2 linked regions of the Thiosulfativibrio zosterae genome follow. The protein of the gene in region 2 interacts with the protein of the main gene of each other region in a pairwise test. Links are inferred from orthologs where the notes say so. Each region holds a gene or a part of one and is shown on either strand. Other genes may lie near its edges.

Region 1 (16,850 bases), 1.5 Mb from region 2 along the record:
CGAGTAACAGCGGCGCATGGTCGTGGGTGCGCAGGTCGCGTTTAAACCAAACTAATTGTATTTGCGGTTTTGCCATGGGTGAATCCAAACAGTTGAAACAAAATTATACATAACTTTTACAAAACCTATTTATAAAGTCTAGCAACACTTGTTAGAATGTCCAAAATGTTCAAAAATTTCTGCTAAACTCATTAAGAATTTTTCGCATTTGGCGTCTTCATCTAAGCACTTTTTCTATTCACGGGAGTTTATAAAATGTCTTTAAAATTGAAATCATTAGCCGGTATTTTTGGATTGGCTTTTTGGGCGGTAGGTCAAAATGCGTTTGCACAAGCAGAGCCGATTTATGTGAGCGATGTGGGCTTTGCCACGCCTGAGTCGGTGGAATACAACGCGGCAGACGATGTGTATTTGGTGGCCAATATTAATGGCAATCCGTTTGATAAAGACGACAACGGTTTTATTTCTAAGGTCAGCCCAGACGGCACGGTGTTGGATTTAAAGTGGATTGATGGCGCCAATGCTCAGGTCAATTTGAATGCGCCAAAAGGGATGCAAATTTTAGGCAATCGTTTATACATTGCCGATATTGATACCGTTCGTGTATTTGAATTGCCTTCAGGAAAACAGTTGAAAGACATTAACATCAAAGGCAGCACCTTTTTAAATGGCGTGTCTAAAGCTGATGACAACAGTGTGTATGTAACCGACAGTGGGTTAGCGCCCGGTTTTACAGGCTCGGGTGCGGATGCCATTTATAAAGTGAGCGTTAATGGCAAGGTTATCCCGATTGTAAAAGGGGTTCAGTTAGGTAAACCCAATGGTGTTGCGGCGCATGATGGCGGCATTATTATGGGTACCTTTGGCAGTGGCAAACTTGTGTTTATGGATGCGAAAGGGCAAACCAAAGCGCAAATGACTTTACCCGGCGGGCGTTTGGATGGTTTATTGAGTTTAGACGATGGCTCAATCATTACATCCAGTTGGGAGGCCGAAGCGGTGTTTCACATTAGCCCTAATAAAGCGGTGAAAACCCTGATGGATGGCCTAGAAGCGCCTGCGGATTTAGGGTTAGATACCCAGCGCAATCGTGTGTTGATTCCCATGTTTAAAGCCAACGAAGTGGTGATTTTGCCCTTGAATTGATTTAACACTTTTAAGAGCCACCTAAAAAGCCACAGCCTATTGTCTGTGGCTTTTTTATTAATGGGGTTTTAGGGTTATAGTTTTTGAGGTAACAAAGCCTTTTTAGCCGAGGCTGACTGAGTTTTAAAGAATGCCATTTCTGTTTTAAGCGTTTCTGCTTGATGATTTAGATTTTCAGCAGCCACGGAGGTTTCTTCCACCAGTGCGGCATTTTGTTGCGTTACCTGGTCAATTTGATGAATGCTTTGATTCACCTGCTGCACGCCTTGTGATTGTTCTGATGACGCTTTGGAAATCTCATTAATCAAAGTATTGGCATCCACGATGGCATGGTGAATTTTGTCTAAGGCTTGCCCCGATTTTTGTGCCAAAGCAACGCCTTGGCTGACCCGAGAGGCGGTTTCATCAATCAGGTGAGTGATGTCTTTTGCCGCATCTGCTGATTTTTGCGCTAAGGAGCGCACTTCACCTGCAACCACGGCAAACCCTCGTCCATGTTCGCCGGCACGCGCCGCTTCAACCGCCGCATTGAGCACCAATAGATTGGTTTGGAAAGCAATGCTGTCAATCAGGGTAACAATATCTGAAATTTTGTGGCTGGATTCTTGGATTTGATCCATAGCCTGAAGGGTGTTTTGCATAATGCTGCTGCTTTGTTCGGCATCGTGACTGGCCTGATTGGTCAATTGGCTGGCCGTATGAGATTTCTCTGCATTGGCATGAATGGTTTCACTGAGCTGCTCCATGGTGGCAGAAGTTTCCTCTAAAGCCGCCGCCTGTTCTTGCACTCTTTCGCTTAAAGACATAGAACTTTGGGTTACCTCGGCAGCGGCTCCCGAGACAATATTGGCAGCTTCTTGTGCCTTTTGAATGACTTGGTTGAGGCGTTGACCTGAGGTGTTGAGTTGATTTTTTAAGTCTTCCAGTTGTCCGGCGAACTGGCTGGTGCAAATCACAGAAATATTACCTTGCGCTTGCTGTTGCGCCATCTGGGTAATTTCAGCCATGGCTTTGGCTAGACTGAGCATAGAATCGTTAACCGTATCTTTCATGTCTTTGAGTTCACCATTGGCTTCACAGGTCACCTGTTCTTCAAAGTGGCCTTCGTTAAGCCCGTGCATGACTTGGTTAATGCCACCGATGACCGTTTGCATTTGGTGCATGGCACGGTCGACTTTTTCTCTGAATGCGGGGGCGATTTTGGGGTCCATGCGGGCTGCAAATTCCCCTTGATAAATGGCTTGCATGATTTTTTCTAATTCAGACATGGTAAATGCAACACTTTGCGCGCTGCTATTAACGCCTTGTTTTAGGGTGAGTAAATCACCTTTAAAATCAGCAGTGATTTGTATGTTAAAGTTGCCTTGCGCAATGGCCGACATCACGCCATTGGCTTCTGCAACCGCATTTTCCATGTGACTGAGCAAACCGTTTAAGGCATTGCCAATATCTTGAATTTCGTCTTGGTTATCGTGTTTAAAGCGTTGCGAAAAATGATAGTTTTGCGCCACATCATTAATCATATCCGACAGCGATTTGACGGCTGTGGAAACGCGTTTCATTTGGCGTAGCGAGGTTAAAACGACACCCAAGATAAATAAGATGGCTAGACCATAAATGAAATTTTCAAGTTGTGAAATTTTATCGGCTAAAAAGCTGGAGACCTTTTCATTGACCGACTCCAGTGCTGTGTCGGTTTGATGAATGGTATTGCGCATATCACCGAGTATGCCTTGCTTGCTGTCAAAGCCTTTGCGCTCATAACCTTCTACCATGGCTTTAAATTGCGTTTGATAAGTGGTTAGCAGCTGGGCGACTTTGTCTTTTTGCTCGTTGGTGAGCGTTGATTTTTGCAGGTTTTGTTGGAATACCGCCACATCTTGGTTAAATTTGGTTAAGTATTTGATGTCCATGCGCAGTAAAAAGTCTTTTTCACGGCGTCTGAGCATCAGCATGTCTTTTAAGAGCGCATCGTTTTTATATTGTTTTAAGTCAGATTCGATATTGTGCACGGCACTTCTTAAGTCGCCTTGCAAACCAGACTTCTCATCTAAGCCAACGGCTTTGGCTGTTTCGACCAGTTCGGTGAATTTGGTGTGATAACTTTTGAGAATGCCCATGAGGGTTGCGGTTTCTTGGCTGGCGAACCCCGCTTGGGCTAAGTTGTTTTCTAGGGTTTGCAAATCAGCTTGGGTGGCCGCTATTTGCTGGTTGAATTTTTCTTGGTAGGTTAATTGGTTACGCAGTAAAAAGTCTTTTTCATGGCGGCGTAACATGAGGATATCAACATTCATTTCCTTTAACAGGATTTGATTGTCTTTCAGATGACTGACTTGATTGATGGAATAACTCAGTGCCGCTAACATACCGACGCCTAATAAGATCACCAGCAGCGTCATGACGGCATTACTTTGCTTAATCGACATAAAAAAATCCTTTTTAAATGGACGAAATAGGTATGTTTGCGTTTGAAATTAAAGTCTTCAATGCAATCTTCATAAAAGTTTAACCTGTTTATCGATTAAGTATGCTAAGAACTGGCATTTTTTGTGACTGAGTCTTACTTTGCAAACTGTTCTTTAAAAAGCAGGGTCTATGGCACCGGCAATGCTGTTATTGAGTCTAAACCAGCCGGCAATGCTGACTCTAGGATGAAGGGTAGGGAGCACTTCGTGGGGAATTTGTTCACTCATAAAAACCACCATTTTGCCGATTCTGGGGTTAATGGTGGCCAATTTTTGGCTGGAGTCTTCGTTATAAATCACCAGTTGACCGCCCCATTCGGCCTGCCAGTCGGGATTGAGATACAGCACAGTGGTGACCATACGGTTGGCTTTGCCACGAAAACTATCCAGATGCTTTTTGTAAAAATCGCCTTTTTTATAAAGCGCAAAATGGCTCTCATATTCAAATAAACCCAAAAATAACGCCCGATTGAGTTGGCATTGCAGATTGGCCATGTGCTTTAAATAACGCTGTTGTGGGGGGGTGCTATTATCGAGCCATTTGATTTGGTCACGGCGAATATCTTTATTGAGTTGCAAGGCATCGCCACGCCCAATGCCGGCTCGGCGCAACTCGCCTTCTTCGTCTAAAGATTCGACTTCTGCCAGCAATTCTAGACATAAGTCTTCGTCAACGGCGTTTGGCCATTCAAACCAGCCTTGCTCAACAAGCGCATCTAATAAAGAATCTAAGATATTTTCTGTTAGATTTAATGACATAATGGCCCTGAAACGCAGATGAAAAAGTTTGCGGATTATGCGCTCAAGTCAGTCTTTTAGCAATCAAAAAATTGAGGTCAAAATGGCGTTTAGTTTTGAAGAAACTCTACCCGTTTTCAACAACTTATCGGACACCTTAGCCACCGATGCTTATCACAGCCTGCCGCAAGATTGGTGGATTGTGATTACCGATGTGCGCGGCTCAACAAAAGCCATCGCCGAAGGGCGATATCGCGACATTAATGCCGTGGGTGGCAGCACCATTGCGGCTTTGCTTAATGCGGTTAAGCCTTCTAAAGTGCCCTATGTGTTTGGTGGCGATGGCGCCTCATTTTGTGTGCCGCCAGAGCTTTTACCCAAAATAAAACGCGCCTTAAGAGGCTGCCAAGAACTGGCGCAGGATGGGGTGCAATTAGAGTTGCGCGTGGGGTTAATTCCTTATAAAGACCTAGAAAGCCCTATCAATATTTGTCGCTACCAAGCCGCACCCAACTTAACGCAATATTTTTTTATGGGTGGCGGCATGGAAGAAGCAGACGCCAAAATTAAAGCCAACCAACACTATCACCTAGACCCAAATACCGAGCCTAAGGCAGACTTTAGCGGTTTTGAATGTCGTTGGAATGAAATCCCCAGTCAACAAGAAGTGACCTTTAGTTTGTTGGTCAAAGCGCGCTGTAAAACCCAAGCAGAATCCCTGGCTCTTTATCAAATGCTGATTGCCGAAACCCAAAGGGTTTTGGGTGACGCTTCGCAACATCATCCGCTCAATACCGCAGGATTAAATTTGTCGATGAATACACAAAAATTAAAAGTGGAAGCAGAAACCAAAACGCAAAATAAAAGTCGCTGGGCAAAATGGGCGATGCGCCAAAAAATTCGGCTGCAAAATATCATTGGTAATTATTGGATGGAGCATCAAATTGAAGCGCTAGAAGTGCATTGGGGCGGTTATAAACAAGACCTTATCCAACACTCTGATTATGTGAAATTGGACGATACTTATCGGTGTGTGATGTCTGCTTCGCAAGCGTCCATTAACGAATTATTAGCCTGGTTAGAACAACTTCACCAAGCCGGCAAACTCTATTACGGCTGTCACCAAACCCACAGCGCCATCATCACCTGCCTAGTCGAAAAAACTGGCCAAGAACACATCCACTTTGTAGACAGCGCCGAGGGCGGCTATGCCATGGCAGCCAAGCAGTTGAAAGCGCAGATACTGATGCGACAGTAAAAAATAGCTTAGGGTAGAAGTATTATTTCTTGGGTGACTTATGTTGCCAGTTGTGATTGAGTAACGCTTTATTATTCTTGGCGCCCAAATTTGAAAGATGAGGGTGACAATTTCTTGATTGAGGCCGCTACAGCTGATGTGCCAAAAACCATTTTGGATTGTTTGGATGATTAGTTTGATGAGATTTTTGCTGAATTCTTAATTAAACTTCTAAGACGTGATTAATTATTTGATGACTTAAGCTTTTTAAAATGGAAGCTTAAGCCATAAGGTAAGTAGACTAAAAATTATTTATATGGTTTTTCAAAGCACATAACCATAGAGGTTGTTGACTTATTTGAAGTGGTATATTCAGATGCATAAGCAACTTTCCACCCGTCATATTTTTTTAGAAGTTCGTTTACTTCTTCCTCATCTCCAGTAGTAAAATCAACACAGCGTGTAGCCATTGAAGATTCTTGGCTGGATGATGCTCTTAGGTTCGATGATACGTTAGCTGGAGCACAGGCTGTAACTGAAGCAAATACCGCAAATAAGGCGGCCAGAGATATAATTTTTTTCATTTAATATGTTTCCTTAAAATTAACAGAATTATTTTAAATTCCAATATTATGTTATCAAACTTTTAAAGTTTAATTTGTTATTTTTAATTTGTCCAAATAGGTTTTAATAATTTTCATAAAGATTCCGAATTAAAAATTTAGTTTTGAGTTAAATCTTTTTGTTAATTTTTGCTTTCTATTTTTTTATGTGTGGGGTTTTAACAAAGATTTCTAGTGTAATTCAGGCAATTTCATAACGAGATAGAGATTGTGCGTTTGCTAAATCGCGCAATTGATGGTCTAGGGTGTCTGAGATTTGTAAGGTCATTCTTGGCATAGGAAATCCTTTTAAGCTGTTGTGTGTTACAAATCGTAATGCGCTAGGTATTGCCAGTAAAGGTTTAGGGTTAGATTGTTTTATGACTGGTAAGAGATTAAACTTGGGCACTTTTATTAAGGTAGGTTAAAACTTTGAATCAAATCAATTTATCTGAGGCTACCAGGCTTATCCAAGCCGGCGAGGTGATTGCTTATCCTACCGAAGCGGTTTATGGTTTGGGATGTGATCCGTTTGATGAATCGGCGTTTAATCGTTTGTTGGATTTGAAGCAGCGTCCTTTAGAAAAGGGGGTTATTTTGATTGCGGCGAATGTGGCTCAAATTCGGGATTTGGCGCTTATTTTTGACCAGGCCTGGTCAGATTTGGTGCTGAAATCTTGGGAAAGTGCCTATTCTCCAACGACTTGGGTGTTGCCTGCAACCCCAAAAGTGCCAACTTGGATTACCGGTGGACGCAAGACGGTGGCGATAAGAGTGACGCATCATCCAGAGGTCAAAGCACTGTGTGAAGCGTTTGGTGGCGCGATTGTATCGACCAGTGCCAATTTATCGGGGCAACCCCCGATTAAAACGACCGCAGACTGTATTGCGTGTTTTCCTCAAATCCCTGTTATGCAAGGTCAATTAAGTGGTTTGGCAGAGCCTTCGCAAATTTGGGATGCGCAAAAGCAGGTGCGCTTGCGCTAAACCGAGTCAGCTTTAGCTTTTTTGACTGGCTTGATAAAGCCCCATGACTTTTTGGCTATAAACCTTTAAGTCTTTAATACGGCTTGCGTTAGAGGGATGAGTGCTGAGAATTTCTGGTGGAGCATCTTTTGACAGCTGTGACATTTTTTCCCATACATGCACAGCGGCTTCTGGGTTAAAGCCAGCGCGAGCCGCAAGTTCTACCCCCATTCGATCTGCCTCGGTTTCGTGTTCACGACTATTGGGCAGGGTTAAGGTGACATTCATGGCCATAGAGGCTAAATCAAGGGTTGGGCCTTGAATGCCAGTGGCTAAACTTAAAGCCGCTAGTCCGTAACTTTGTAATTGCGCTTGTGAAGCGCGTTCACGACCATGTTCACGCAAAGCGTGGGCGATTTCATGCCCCATAATGGCAGCGATTTCATCATCGGTTAAACTGAGTTTTTCAATAATGGCGGTGTAAAAGGCAATTTTGCCGCCGGGCATGCACCAAGCATTCAGTTGGTCAGATTGAATCACATTGACTTCCCATGCCCAGTCAGGTGCATCGGTTCTAAAGGCACTGGTTTTGGGTATTAGCCGATTGGCGATATCACGAACGCGCGCGAGTTGTTTGGCATCTGGATTGAGCGTTTTGTTTTTCTTGGCCTCGTCAATCACCTCGCCATAGGCTTTAACAGCCCCTTCTTGCATATCTTTTTCTGAAACAATCAGTAATTGTTGGCGGTCAACACCAACAGCCCCTTTTTGAGTGGTTTGACTGACGCAAGCTCCTAAAGTTAGGGTGGAAAGAATTGCTAAGGCCAGCAAAGGCTGTTTAAGTTTCATAAAGAGGTCTCCAAATCTTTTTTAGTTGGTTATTTTATAAAATTGTACGGAGTTTTCTAATAAAATGAAGTAATTAAACTGAGAAGGAAACCCTATGTCTGTCACCGCTACCCATATTGAAGCCGTAAAAACCTATTTATTAAGTTTACAAGATGACATTTGTCAGCAATTGTCAGCCGAAGATGGGTCGAAAGACTTTATTATAGATGCATGGGAGCGAGAAAAAGCGGAAGGCTCGATGGGCTTGACGGGTGGTGGGCGTACTCGTGTGATGGAAGATGGAGAAGTTATTGAGAAAGGCGGCGTTAATTTTTCTCATGTACGCGGCAAAACCTTACCCGCATCGGCAACGGCGCATCGTCCAGAGTTGGCGGGGCGTTCGTTTCAGGCTTTGGGTGTGTCTTTGGTGATTCATCCGCGCAATCCTTATGTGCCCACGTCTCATGCCAATGTGCGTTTATTTGTGGCTGAGAAAGAAGGCGAAGAAGCGGTTTGGTGGTTTGGTGGCGGTTTTGATTTAACCCCTTATTATCCGTTTGAGCAGGATGTGCAACATTGGCATTTGCAGTCCAAAGAAGCCTGCGAACCTTTTGGTGCTGAGATTTATCCCAAGTACAAAAAATGGTGTGATGACTATTTTTATCTAAAACACCGCAACGAAACCCGAGGTGTTGGCGGGTTGTTTTATGATGATATGAATACGGAATCTTTAGGTTGGGATTTTGAAACTTGTTTTGCGTTTATGCAGTCGGTTGGCAATCATTTTATTACCGCTTATCGCCCCATTATGAATCGCCGCAAACAGTTTGAATATGGTGAGCGCGAAAGAGATTTTCAGCTTTATCGCAGAGGCCGCTACGCTGAGTTTAATTTAGTATATGATAGAGGCACGATATTTGGCTTGCAAACCGGTGGTCGCACAGAATCTATTTTGATGTCGATGCCGCCTTTAACCAGTTGGAAATATGATTATCATCCAGAACCCGGCAGTCCAGAAGCGGAACTTTATGACTATTTAACCCCTAAAGATTGGTTGGCAGATCTAGAATAATGGAAGATTTAGACGATAAGGTTCGGGTAGATAAATGGTTGTGGGCGGCGCGCTTTTTTAAAACGCGTGGTTTGGCTTTAGAAGCCTTAAAAGGCGGCAAAATTGAGCTAAATGGCCAAAAGCCTAAACCCAGTAAAGTGATTGCTTTAGGCGATGAGTTATCCATTACGCAAGAACACCGCAAAGTCAAAGTCACGGTTTTAGCCATCAGCGATAAGCGTGGCTCGGCAGAGATGGCTGAGCATTTATATCGTTTAAATGAAGAACTTTTAAACCAACGCAAACCTACTTTAGATATGGCTTTAGTGGGCTACCGAGAAAAAGGCGCAGGTCGTCCGACTAAGCGCGACCGCCGTAAAATTGAAGCCATTGATTTTGGGTTTTAAAAATCTGGCTGAAGGGAGTGTTACATGGAATATGATTTTAGAATTATCTTAAATGATGATGCCATTATTATCGATTATGAAGACCCGCAAAATTTTTTGGGTTATGGCACCCAGGGTGAAACGGTCCGAGGTGAAAATTGGCTGAGTTTGTTTATTGATACCTCAGATTTCAAAAAGGTGATGGATGCTTTCGTCAGAACCTTTTCAGGAGAAGCGGAACAATATGTGCATTTTCAAAATGATGTGCTGACGGCCAAAAAAAATCATAAATATATCGATTTTCACAATCGTTTAATCGAGATAGATGGCAAACCCTGCCTAGAAAGTTTTGGGTTTGAACATTTTAAAGGTAGAGTGGCTGAATTTAAATTGTCAGATTAAAAAGCGGTTTTAAGTAATTGTTTCAAAACCTTTTTTTGCATTATTCTAATGTGTCTACTGTTTCGTCGGATGTTAAGAAGTTCCAAGTAAAGACCAATCCATAGGTTTCACCTCTTGTGGTTTCCACCAACGGACTCGCTGCGGTCACCGCCTGTTTTAAGTCGCGTTGTCGATAAAATCCACCTATCCAAAATTGTCCAATATGCCAATTAATTGAGGCACTGTAACTCATATTCGCAAAACCGCCTGTTGCTTGATAAGCCGGTCTGGTCGCGGTTGCTTCTGTTGGATTGACCCCATAAAAATAATCATTGTATTGTGCGGTGGCAAAATCGGCACTGGTGCCAAAGGTGGCTTTGATGCGCTGGTGATTGCCTAGATTGCGGCGATAATAGTAATAAATGCCCGGTGATGTGACCCAACCCTCTTGGTGAATGGACCTAAAATCGGTGGCTAAAATCGCTCTGATGGGCAACTCTAACTTTAATTCACTGATGTGTTTGCGATAAAGCGTATATTTAAAAACAGGCCCTAACCCTACCGAACCATCTAGGTCTTCCATGCCGTTGCGAGCTTGGTTGTCTTTGCTAGAAACCGGCACAGAAATCGACAAACTCAAGTCCAGTTCTAAGGGTCCTAATTCATATAACGGCTTTTTGACCTCTCTTTGGTCAATGGTTAAGTCTTTACTGCGGTAGGTAAAATACGGAAATGGCAGCAATAAATCGTTTTTTTCCTTAGAGCCCGGGTAATCAGGATAAGATACCAGCGATGGACCCAAACCAAACTCCCATTTAGGCAGGGTTTGTTGGGCAAATAGCAAGGGTTGATAAAGGTATAAACAACTTAGCCAAAGGCTTAAAGAAGATTTACTGAGCATAATTCCTCGCAAGTTAAGAGTGACTTTTTTGAGCGCTTTTAGCTCTTACCCGTAAAGTTTAACAACGATTGTAACCTTTGCACGAATCAATGCACGCTAAAAAATGGCTAAAATTTTCTAACCCTTTAATGCGTGCTTGGCCAAGTTCGGCGTTTTTCGGTTTAGTAAGTTAATTTTATCGAATTTTTTCTCACCCATCACTTATGCGAAGGATTTATATGATATTTTCTGTCAAGGGCATACTTAAGGAGCCGCTTTAATGACCTATACCATTTTATATGATGGCGCAAAAACAGATATTTTTAATGAAACCATCTTGCCGTTATTTGAAGATAAAGAGTTTGTCAGCTTTGCTTTTGATATGAATGCGTTGCCGGCTTTACCGGAAGATAGCCGGGTATTGCTGTGGTTGAGTGATGCTGATTTATATTTAGCCTTACCGCTGGCAGTCAAACATCTTTGGCAGGTGGGTTTTTTGCCTCATCCTGAGATGATTAGGCTTTACCGCACCTTTGATGTTCCCAAAAAAGCCAAGGAAGCCCTTCAGGATATTGACAGTGTTGAAGAAGCAGTTTTAGCAGATTTAATGACTTGTAATGATGATTTGGTGTTTGGATCGGTTATGTTGGGCAATCCAAGCACCATGCGTCCTGCTTCACAAATGGACGAAGGATTAATGAGCAAGCTGCTCCATTTGGTGACATTTGTGCGCAACCTTCGTCACGATTGTTTGTTTCCTTACAAATTAACCACGGCAAAAAATACCACGGTCAGCACCGCTGCCTTGGGAATTACCGTGGTGTATCGTGCCAGTGGCAGCGATTTTACCCGTCGTACGGTCGGCGAAACACTGGTAGACGAATCCACGTTAAATGCCTTGATATTAGCGCCCCGCAGTTTGTCGCAAATAGTGAATTTTTTGGTGACTAAGCTGTTTAGTAAGAAAGCTGAGCAAGGTGTTTTGCCCGATTATTTGGGACACATCAAAACAGAAAGCTTGGTGATTAAAGGTACAAAAGAGTTGGCTTATAGCATTGATGGACAACAAATGATGGCTGAATCAGTCACTTTAGCGGTTCAAAAAGATGCGCTTAAAGTGCTCAGTACACGCTTACCTAAAAAAGAAAATCCCGCAGAGCTGAAAGAATCCATGAGAATCAGTGGCTTACCTAAAGGGCAGTCTATCAATGAATTAATCAGCAGACCTTTACCTTGGATTTATCACTCAGACCCAGAAGAGGTTAAAGAAACTTTTGTAACCTTAAAAGAAAATGCGCGGACTTCGGAATCTTATTTGGTCTTGATGGTATTAGCCACCTTGCTGGCTACGGTGGGATTGTTTGCGAATTCTGCCCCAGTGATTATCGGGGCGATGATTTTAGCACCCTTGATGGCGCCGATTATTTCCCTGGCCATGGGGGTGTTGCGCCAAAATACCGATTTAATGACAGTCAGTGGTAAAACGCTTTTTACCGGCATTGTCATGGCCTTAACTTTTGGTACTTTATTAACCCTAATTACCCCCTTGCAAGCCATTAATCATGAAATTGGCGCACGACTCAGTCCAACGCTATTAGATTTGGCGGTGGCAATTATTTCTGGGATTGCCGGGGCTTATGCTAATGCGCGTTCTGATGTGGCCAAAAGTTTGGCGGGGGTTGCCATTGCAGTGGCTTTAGTACCACCTTTAGCGGTTTCTGGTATTGGCATAGGTTGGTTGGATTGGCATGTGTTTTGGGGTGCTTTTTTACTGTTTATGACCAACCTTGTCGGTATTGTGTTGGCCGCAGCGGCTACCTTTTTACTGATGGGCTTTAGTCCGTTTCATTTAGCCAAAAAAGGCATTGTGATTTCTTTGGTGTTTGTGGGGATAGTGAGTATTCCTTTGGTGTTGGCATTTGATGCCATGGTTTCTGAACAACGCGTGGTCAGAGCTTTAGAGGGATCTCAGATTGAAGATTTGGAGATTAAAGATGTACAAGTTATTCACGGTTCGCCGATGACGGTTTCTGTGAAATTGTTATCGCAATCCCCGATTGAAGCCGCGCGCATCGAGCAGGTAAAGGCCAAAATTGAAAGCGAGGTAGGGGAGCCGATTCGTTTAGAGGCCACATCTGTCATGGTGCGTTAATTGCGATTGATGAAGATTACACCAAAAAAAAAGCCCGGTTACTTTCGTAAACCGGGCTTTTTCGTATTAGCGAGCGTTCTAAATAAATTACTTAGCTGCTAATCTCGCCATGGCTGCACGCTTTTTAGTGATTAGGTTTTGGATGATTGGCGTCATGATTAAATCCATGGCTTCAACCATTTTAGTACCAGAACAAATCATCGTAGTTTCGTTCTGTAACCAAGCACCTTCAATTTTATCAACGATTAAGCTTAAATCTTCGATGTCTTTGTGACGCACATGGGTAATAACCAAAGAGTTCTCTGGTGATGGTCCCATCGGTGCGATTTCAGTTTGTGTTGAGAACGGATCTGAAGTATCAACTAACGGAATACGTTGGAAGTTGATGTGGGTACGGTGGAACTGAGGCAGAATGTATTCAATATAATCATCCATACGCTCCATAATGGTATCACGCACTTGTTGAACGGTATAAGGACGCTCTGAAGTATCACGGTAGATTTTTTGCATCCACTCGATGTTGACCACTGGCGCAACGCCAATCCCTAAGTCAACATGCTGAGCTACATTGTATTTACCTTCTTCTGGACCGTGATCCATACGCTTAACCATTCCGTGCAAACCTTCGTAGAACAGGATGTCGGTATCTGCGGGTAAATCTTCCCAAGGCGTGAATTCACCAGTTGATAAGTTAGTGCCTAAACGCGCGTTATGCTCGGCGGCTTCTTCGTCAGAGTGAATGTAATAACGACGCTTACCGGTGGCTGATTTTTTGTATTCAGCAAACAAAGCTTCTAGTTTTTGGAATTCGTTCGCATACTCAGAGAAGTGAGTCAACACTGGACCACCGTTTGCCTTAGACTCAGCAACCTTAGCACGCATTTCCATGCGGCTATATTTATGAAAGCTATCGCCTTCGATAATGGCGGCATTTAAACCTTCGCGTTTAAAAATTGCTTCAACGGCTCTCTTAACAAAAGAGGTACCGGCACCAGATGAACCAGTTACGGATACTATTGGGTGTTCCACAGACATAGACAGTCTCCTAAAGTTTTCTAAAAATAACCAGGCCTGGTTATTTTTGGGTTAAATTTCGACTAAAAGTTTTAAAAATTTGTGCTATTTAAAACCATAATCTATTAGATTTCAAAACAAAATTTTTTATCACGCGCTTTAATGCGTACTAAACGTCTAGGTTTTCAACCTGTAACGCATTACTTTCAATAAAGTTACGACGCGGTTCTACCTCATCTCCCATCAGGGTGGTGAAGACTTGGTCAGCGGCAATGGCATCTTTAATGGTCACTTGTAATAAACGACGCGATTCGGGATTCATAGTGGTTTCCCAAAGCTGTTCAGGGTTCATTTCCCCCAAACCTTTATAGCGTTGAATATTTTGACCACGCTTGGCTTCGTTTAATAACCAATCTAAAGCGTCTTTAAAGTTGCTAACCGGTTCTTGTTTTTCACCGCGTTGCACAAAGGCCGTGGCGTCTAACAAATCTTTAAGGGCAGCGCTGACTTTTGCAATGGCTTGATATTCGGCACACGCAAAAAACTCTTCGCTATACACTTGAGAATGCAAAGTCCCGTGTTCACGCTGTTGTAAGCGCAATTGGAACTTAGCCTCGCCTTCTAGCGCGGGTTCAACAGACAACTGGTAAGTCACCTTTTGAATTTCGCCGATGGCTTGCAGTTTTTGCAATTCTAAATCCACCCATGCTTGCAGGGCGGCTTGGTCATTCAACATTTCTAGGGTCACTTTATCGGCTAGAATTAATTGATTTAAGAAAGTTTTATTATAACGACGCGATAAACGGCCATTGATGCGCTCAACTTGTAAGTAATCTTTGGCCAGGTTTTCTAACGCCAATCCTTGAACGGCCGGACCGTCTTTTGACACAGATAATTGCGCTTGGTCGAGTGCCGATTGCAGTAAATAGCTTTCGAGTTCGGTGTCGTCTTTTAGGTAGTTTTCTTGCTTACCGCGTTTGATTTTGTATAAAGGCGGTTGTGCAATATAGATATAACCGTTTTGTACCAACTCAGGTAACTGACGGTAGAAGAAAGTCAGTAGTAGGGTACGAATGTGCGAACCATCCACATCCGCATCCGTCATGATGATGATGCGGTGGTAACGCAATTTGGTGATATTGTATTCGTCTGGCCCGATGCCGCAGCCTAAGGCAGTAATCAGCGTGCCGACTTCGGCAGAGGCAATCATCTTATCAAAACGGGCTTTTTCCACATTCAGGATTTTACCTTTTAATGGCAAAATCGCTTGGGTACGGCGATCACGACCTTGTTTGGCTGAACCACCCGCGGAGTCACCCTCCACCAGATAGAGTTCAGATAAAGCAGGGTCTTTTTCTTGGCAATCTGCCAGTTTGCCCGGTAGACCTGCGATGTCTAAAGCGCCTTTACGGCGCGTCATTTCACGGGCTTTACGAGCGGCTTCACGCGCACGCGCGGCATCGACTATCTTGGCAAAAACCGCTTGGGCTTCTTTGGGATTTTCCAGTAAATATTCGGCGAACTTTTCGTTCATTGCCGTTTCAACGGCTGTTTTCACTTCGGATGAAACCAACTTGTCTTTGGTTTGTGATGAGAATTTTGGGTCAGGCACTTTAACCGAAATAACCGCCGCTAAACCTTCACGGGCATCATCACCGCTGACATTGATTTTGTATTTTTTGTTTAGACCTTCACTTTCAGCATAGGCATTCATGGTGCGTGTTAAAGCAGCACGGAAACCCGATAAATGCGTCCCACCATCGCGTTGTGGAATGTTGTTGGTAAAGCAGAAAATCGATTCTTGATAGGCTTCTGACCATTGCATGGCCACTTCAACGGTGATGTCGTCTTTAACGGTACTGAAGTAAAAGGCTTTTTCGTTAATGGGGGTTTTATTGGTGTTGATGTAGTCCACAAACGCCTTAATACCACCTTCAAACTTAAAGACTTCATGGCGATCATCGCGCTTATCTTTAAGCTCGATGTGCACACCAGAGTTTAAGAAAGACAGTTCACGCAAGCGCTTTAGCAGGTATTCAAAGCTGAAATCGGTGACATTGGTAAAGGTGGCTTTACTGGGTAAAAAACGAATTTCGGTTCCGGTTAAATCGGTGTCGCCAACGATGGCTAAAGGCGCATCAGGCACACCATGGCGATAGGTTTGTTTCCAGATATGGCCTTCACGCTTGATGGTGAGGTGTAATTCTTCAGACAGGGCGTTAACCACCGAGACACCCACTCCGTGCAGACCACCGGATACCTTGTAGGAGTTATCGTCAAACTTACCACCGGCATGCAGAATGGTCATGATGACTTCGGCAGCTGAAACGCCTTCTTCTGGGTGAATGCCGACCGGAATCCCACGACCGTTATCAGAAACCGACACAGAACCATCGGTGTGGATGGTGACCACAACCTTGTCACAATGACCTGCAAGCGCTTCATCGATACCGTTATCGACTACCTCAAATACCATGTGGTGAAGACCAGAGCCATCATCGGTGTCGCCGATGTACATGCCGGGTCTTTTTCGAACGGCATCGAGTCCCTTGAGGACTTTAATGGAGGAGGAGTCGTACGCTTGAGAAGGTTTGCTTGTTTCAGTCATAGATTTCGCTGCTTTTTAATTAAAAAATTAACCGAGTGATTGTATCACAACCTGAGTTAAATAGGTGAATTAGAAAGGGTTTAAGGCGTTTTAATGCGCTATTTTGGCGCTTTTAGCTGCAGATTTTAGTCCGAAATAATTTGGCCGTGTTTGACCTGAAATATTTGAGTGGTTTTTGGGTTCAACACGCTGACCAATTCTTCTGCGGTGGTGCTGATAATGTGTTGGATATTCAGGCAGTCCAGCAGCTTTAATAGCGTGAGCCTATGCTGGGCATCCAGCTCGGCTGGCAGGTCGTCAATTAACATAATCACAGGGGCGTTACTGTGTTTTTCATAGACACTGGCTTGGGCTAATAATAAAGCGCATACAAATAATTTTTGTTGGCCGCGCGAT
Region 2 (6,397 bases):
GCCAATTAAACCGACGCCTACAACCGTGAGCTTATCAATACCTTTAAACTCAGAAACTGCCGAATCAAGCATACAACGACTTTAAACTTTTAAGTACATCAATAAAATGCTGATTTTCAGCCACAGAACCAATCGAAACACGCAAATGATCAGGCATTTTATAACCCGCCAAAGGGCGCACAATAACACCCTGCTTTAGTAAAGCTTGGTTAATTTCTGCCGCCAGACCCGGCTTTTGCGCAAACTCCACACACACAAAATTGCCATATGAGGGAATATAATTTAACCCCATATCCGCAAAGGCATTAACCATTTGCTGCATGCCGACCTTATTTAAAGCGACACCCTTATTAACAAAGGCTTGATCTTGCAAAGCCGCCACTGCGCCAACCTGCGCAAACTGATTAATATTAAAAGGTTCGCGTAAACGGTTAAGATAGGCAATCACTTCCTCTGACCCTAACATAAAACCAACTCGCAATGATGCCAAGCCATAGGCTTTTGAAAAGGTTCTTGAAATCAATAAATTAGGGTAAGTTTCTAAATATTCGCGACCATTTGCATAGTCGGCATCCTCAACATATTCGACATAAGCCTCATCCAAAACCACGATGACCTGTTTTGGTACCTGGCTAATAAAAGCCTCCCATTCAGCTCTTCGAAACATCGTGCCGGTTGGGTTATTGGGATTTGCCAAAAACACCATTTTAGTCTTAGGCGTAATGGCTTTTAGCATTGCAGGTAAATCATGCCCCCAATTTTTAGCAGGCACTTCTACACCGGTTGCACCAACGGCTTGCGCACAAATAGGATAAACCGCAAAAGCATATTGTGAATAAACAATTTCATCGCCTGGGCCGGCAAACACACGAGCAGCCAGCTCTAACACTTCGTTAGAGCCATTCCCCAAAGCCACTTGTTGTTCAGTGACCTTAAAAAATTTGGCCAACTCAGACTTTAAATAAAAGGCATTGCCATCCGGATAACGCGCAATATCAGCAAATTCTGCTTGAATGGCTGCTGTCACTTTTAAGCTAGCACCTAATGGATTTTCGTTAGACGCTAATTTAGAAATACGCTTTAAACCCAGTTCACGCTGTAACTCGCTGATGGGTTTTCCAGGCACATAAGGACTAATCCCTAAAATTTGAGGTTGAATTTGATCGCAAAACATAGAGATTCCAAGAATTAGTCTAGAGGAGAAACGGGAAATGAGCCAAGCAACTTATAAAACAAAGACTTATCTTTCACTTCTTGCAAGGCTTCTTGCAATAAAGGTTCATCTTGATGCCCTAAAACATCAATAAAGAAAACATAGTCCCATTTTTTATTAACCGAAGGCGTTGAAATAATGCGCGTCATACTGATTTTACGATTGGCAAAGCTAGCCAACACATCCATCAAAGCCCCTGCCTTATTCGGCATAGACACAATCAAAGCCGTTTTATCAAGTCCACTCGGTGCAGTTTTTTCAGATCCAACAACCCAAAACTTAGTGGTATTGTCTTTTTGGTCTTCTATATTGGCTTCAAGAATATGCAATTCATATAACTGTGCCGCTTGTTCGGATGCAATCGCCGCAAGCGTTGGATCTTCCTTAGCCATTTTAGCGGCCAAGGCATTGGACTCAACAGGCATGAGTTGAACGCCAGGAAAATTATTTTTTAACCATTGTTCACACTGCCCAAGCGCTTGAGGATGTGCAGCAACGCGCTCAATGGTTTCTATGTCGTGACTCACCGAAAGTAGACAATGATGAATGGCTAAGTCCACTTCTCCGCTGATTTTTAAACCCGTTTTAATCAATTCGTTTTGGGTTTGCTTGACTACCCCTTCAGAGGAGTTCTCAACGGGCACTATACCGTAATCCGCTTCACCCTTTTCAACGGCTTTAAAAACATCTGAAATTGTAGAAACTGCTAAAGGATGGGCAGAAGTCCCAAATTGTTTGAGTGCGCTGGAGTGAGAATAACTGCCTTCTGGCCCAAGATAAGCCACTCGAGTCGGATGCTCTAACGCCAAACAGACTGACATAATTTCACGAAATAGTCGTGCCATGTCATTATCAGAAATTAAAGATTCATTGCGTTCACGCACCGCGCGGAGCACCTGCGCTTCTCTTTCAGGGCGGTAAAAAACCGCCTCAACTTTTCCGCCTTGTGTTTTGATGTCAGCAACTTTTTGGGCACATAAAGCGCGTTGCCCTATTAAGTCTTGAATCTGGCGATCAATGGCATCAATGGCATTGCGTATTTCGGTCAGCTGAATTTTTTCGAGTTCTGCCGCTTGGCTATCTTGCATAGAAAAACAGTTCCGTTGTGTTTAAGCGTTTTTAGCTTCAAAGGCTTTTAAAAATTCAACCAAAGCATCCACGCCTTCTTCGGGCATGGCATTGTAGATACTGGCTCGCATTCCACCATAAGCCTTATGACCTTTCAAACTTAAAAAACCAGCCGCTTTAGATTCTTTTAAAAAAGCATCTTCAAGGTCATGATTTTTAAACTTAAAGGTGACATTCATCCATGAGCGAACTGCAGGATCAACTTCGTTATAGTAAAGATTTGAAGCATCAATCAGGTCGTATAATTTTTGGGCTTTGCGTTGATTAATTTGACCAATGGCTTCAACACCACCCACTTCTTTAATCCATTCAAAAACCAAACCGGCTAAATACCAAGAGAAGGTTGCTGGGGTATTAAACATAGATTCGTTATCGTTGTAAGTTGCCCAATTTAAGAGTTTTGGCGTTTCAGGACGAGCATGACCGATTAAATCTTCGCGTACAATCACAATACACAAACCCGCTGGTCCAATGTTTTTTTGTGCACCGGCATAAATCACGCCATAGTCAGACACATTAATCGGACGCGACAAAATGGTTGATGAAAAATCAGCCACAATGATTTTATCGGTTTTAGGAACTTCTTGGAATTCAACCCCGGTAATGGTTTCGTTTTGGCAAATATGCACATATTTGGCATCTTTTGAAAACTGCCAAGTCGATTCTGCTGGAATACTATTTTCATCTTTGCAGACTTCATTCACTTGAATATATCGCTTGGCTTCTGTCATGGCCTTGTCTGACCAAACACCGGTATTAAAATAGTCGGCTGAATCACCTGCTTGCGTTAAATTCAATGGAATGGCTGAAAACTGTAAAGAAGCGCCACCGTGGGTAAACAACACTTTGTAATTATCTGGAATAGCCATCACTTCACGCAAAGTTGCTTCCATGCGGTGTGCCACAGCCATATATTCTTTACTGCGGTGACTGACTTCCATCACTGACATTCCAGAATGATCCCAGTCTAAAAATTCTGCATGTGCTTTGCGCATGACCGATTCAGGCAGCATGGCTGGACCCGCACTAAAATTAAAGGCTCTCATAAAGTTCTCTTTCAAAATAAAATTGCAACAAAGGTGCAGGCGTTTTAAACCTGCACATTTCGTTAATATTGTTATTATTCGGTTTGATCTGTGGTATCGGCTTCAGCGCTGGGTGCATCAGGGTTTGGGGCTTGACTTGCCGCTGTTTCAACAGAAGCGTCTAGGACATCTTCATCAGAATCCTCTTCCATATCGACCACTGCTATACCTACCACCAATTCGCCTTTGCCAACATTAATCAACTTAACGCCTTGGGTGTTGCGTCCAACAATCGACACCTCTGAAATGCGCGTACGCACTAGGGTGCCTTTATTGGTAATCAGCACCAACTCTTGGTCTGGTGTTACGGCAACAGAATCCACCACATTACCATTACGCTCGGATGTTTTGATGGATATCACACCTTGACCGCCACGGTTAATGGTCGAATAATCTTCAACAGGCGTACACTTGCCGTAACCATGTTCGGTGGCGGTCAAAATCAAGGTATTCTCAGAAGCAACTTGCATACTGATGATATGCATATCATCTTGCAGCTTCATACCACGAACACCACGGGCTTGACGACCCATCACGCGCACATCATTTTCATTAAAGCGTATGGCTTTACCGACATTACTGAACAACATAATGTCTTTCGAACCATCCGTCAGTGCAGTACCCACTAATTCGTCACCTTCATCTAGGTCAACGGCAATAATTCCGTTGGCTCTTGGGCGAGAGAAATCAGACAGAGCCACACGCTTAACAACCGACGAGCGCGTTGCCATAAATACGAAATGCTCACCATCAAACTGGCTGACTGGCAATACCGATGTAATGTGTTCGTTTTCATCTAAAGGCAACACATTCACTATGGGCTTACCTTTAGAACCTCGACTGGCGAGCGGCAATTGCCAAGTTTTTTGCCAATAAAGCTTACCTTTATTAGAGAAGCACAACAGCATGTCATGAGTGTTGGCGACAAAAATTTGCCCAACTTCATCTTCTTCTTTCATCTGAGTTGCAGATTTACCACGACCACCACGACGCTGAGCACGATAATCTGATAACGGCTGAGTTTTGATGTAACCATCTTGAGAAAGCGTGACGATTCTGTCTTCTGGGGTAATTAAGTCTTCTGCATCCAAATCTTGATAAGCATGGTCGATTTCAGTCCGACGCTTATCACCATAGTTTGCGACCACTTCTAACAACTCATCACGAACCACTTCGGTTAAACGGTCTGGGTTGCACAAGATTTCAAGATATTCAGCAATTTTAGCCAACAATTCTTTATATTCGGCAATGATTTTGTCTTGTTCTAAGCCCGTTAAACGGTGTAAGCGCATTTCTAAAATCGCTTGCGCCTGAACAGGAGATAGGCGATAAACATCCCCATCTGCACCAAAGCCTTCGGGTAAATCCTCTGGACGCACATCTTTCAATTCAACGCGCTCTAGTAATTCAGTCACCTTACCTATGGGCCATTGGCGCTCTAGCATGCGCTCTTTTGCAACCACAGGACTTGGTGAGGCTTTAATCAATTCGATCATTTCATCGATATTGGTCAACGCCAAGGCTAAACCTTCTAAAAGGTGTGCTTTTTCGCGGGCTTTACGCAATTCATAAATGGTTCTTCGGGTCACGACTTCGCGGCGATGTTTGATGAATGCCGTTAAGACCTCTTTCAAATTCAATAGCTTAGGCTGACCATCTATCAAGGCAACCATGTTAATACCAAACACGGTTTGCATGGCTGTTTGCTTGTAAAGGTTATTGATGATGACTTCAGGGACTTCATTACGACGCAATTCAATCACAATACGCATACCGTCTTTATCAGACTCATCACGAAGCGCCGTGATCCCTTCAATTTTCTTTTCTTTAACCAGTTCCGCAATACGCTCAATTAAACGCGCCTTGTTGACTTGATACGGAATTTCGTAAACAACAATGGTATTCTTGCCAGACTTATCGGTTTCAACTAGAGTTCTGGCACGCATTTGCACGCGGCCACGCCCTGTTTCATAGGCTTCACGAATACCCGCATTACCGTTGATAATGCCATAGGTGGGGAAGTCAGGGCCTGGTAAATAATCCATTAATTCACACACAGTCAAATTGGGATCATCAATCAACGCAATACAAGCACTCACGGTTTCATTGATATTATGGGGCGGAATATTGGTTGCCATACCCACCGCAATCCCCGACGAACCGTTCACCAATAGGTTAGGAATACGCGTGGGCAGCACATTTGGCTCAGACTCAGATTCATCGTAGTTAGGCGTAAAATCGACAGTTTCCTTGTCTAAATCTGCTAATAATTCATGAGCAATTTTAGCCATACGCACTTCGGTATAACGCATGGCGGCAGGTGCATCACCATCAATCGAACCAAAGTTACCTTGACCATCAACCAACATATAACGCAATGAGAAAGGCTGCGCCATACGAACGATGGTGTCATAAACCGCCGTATCGCCATGCGGATGGTATTTACCGATCACGTCACCGACAATACGAGCCGATTTTTTATAAGGTTTGTTCCAGCCGTTACCCAATACATTCATGGCATAAAGCACTCGACGATGCACTGGCTTCAAGCCATCACGCACATCAGGTAGTGCTCTGCCAACGATAACGCTCATGGCATAACTGAGGTAGGAAGTTTTCATCTCATCTTCGAGAGAAATGGGTATTATTTCGCGTGCAAAATCTGACATAGAATAAGTCGTTCTTTGGTTTTAAATGAATTTCGCATTATACCGAAATTTATTTGTAATAATCCACTAAATGCAAGGCCCTAACCCATTCATAGCTTTGCTTTCAAGGTTGTTTAGCAAGGTTTATTTTTCATCAAACGACAAAAACGCTATAATCTCGAACAATTTCATCAATTCAAAAAGCCAACCTATGACTCGCAATGCAGATCCGCAAGAACTTGACAACTTTAACCGCCTTTCTTCCACCTGGTGGGATACCGAAGGCGAATTTGGCGCACTTCACAAAATCAACCCCATTCGCT

What was found.
Region 1: the proteins of gyrA (region 2) and gyrB interact in binary tests that used the Escherichia coli proteins (3 or more experiments, as listed by UniProt). The link is inferred for Thiosulfativibrio zosterae from one-to-one orthologs.

Annotation. Positions count from the first base shown.
Region 1 is NZ_AP021888.1:3,421-20,270, reverse strand. The notes cover bases 13,736-16,850. They hold gyrB (DNA topoisomerase (ATP-hydrolyzing) subunit B), read right to left. Parts: upstream 16,455-16,850; coding sequence 14,016-16,454; downstream 13,736-14,015. Other genes in these bases: recF (DNA replication/repair protein RecF), read right to left, coding at 16,580-16,850; THMIRH_RS00025 (phosphoribulokinase), read right to left, coding at 13,736-13,867. In the rest of the region: THMIRH_RS00090 (FAD-binding domain-containing protein), read right to left, coding at 1-76; THMIRH_RS00085 (SMP-30/gluconolactonase/LRE family protein), read left to right, coding at 256-1,146; THMIRH_RS00080 (methyl-accepting chemotaxis protein), read right to left, coding at 1,221-3,572; THMIRH_RS00075 (2OG-Fe(II) oxygenase), read right to left, coding at 3,726-4,370; THMIRH_RS00070 (DUF3095 family protein), read left to right, coding at 4,453-5,607; THMIRH_RS00065 (hypothetical protein), read right to left, coding at 5,895-6,170; L-threonylcarbamoyladenylate synthase type 1 TsaC, read left to right, coding at 6,621-7,175; THMIRH_RS00055 (M48 family metallopeptidase), read right to left, coding at 7,188-8,003; hemF (oxygen-dependent coproporphyrinogen oxidase), read left to right, coding at 8,098-9,054; THMIRH_RS00045 (RNA-binding S4 domain-containing protein), read left to right, coding at 9,054-9,440; THMIRH_RS00040 (hypothetical protein), read left to right, coding at 9,465-9,821; THMIRH_RS00035 (MipA/OmpV family protein), read right to left, coding at 9,862-10,701; THMIRH_RS00030 (TIGR00341 family protein), read left to right, coding at 10,961-12,832; more of THMIRH_RS00025, read right to left, coding at 12,920-13,735. UniProt on the Escherichia coli protein: DNA gyrase negatively supercoils closed circular double-stranded DNA in an ATP-dependent manner to maintain chromosomes in an underwound state.
Region 2 is NZ_AP021888.1:1,473,415-1,479,811, forward strand. What follows is about bases 3,262-6,397. They hold gyrA (DNA gyrase subunit A), read right to left. Parts: upstream 6,096-6,397; coding sequence 3,462-6,095; downstream 3,262-3,461. Other genes in these bases: serC (3-phosphoserine/phosphohydroxythreonine transaminase), read right to left, coding at 3,262-3,387; ubiG (bifunctional 2-polyprenyl-6-hydroxyphenol methylase/3-demethylubiquinol 3-O-methyltransferase UbiG), read left to right, coding at 6,286-6,397. Also shown: THMIRH_RS06800 (prephenate dehydrogenase), read right to left, coding at 1-72; hisC (histidinol-phosphate transaminase), read right to left, coding at 65-1,174; pheA (prephenate dehydratase), read right to left, coding at 1,189-2,301; more of serC, read right to left, coding at 2,323-3,261. UniProt on the Escherichia coli protein: A type II topoisomerase that negatively supercoils closed circular double-stranded (ds) DNA in an ATP-dependent manner to maintain chromosomes in an underwound state.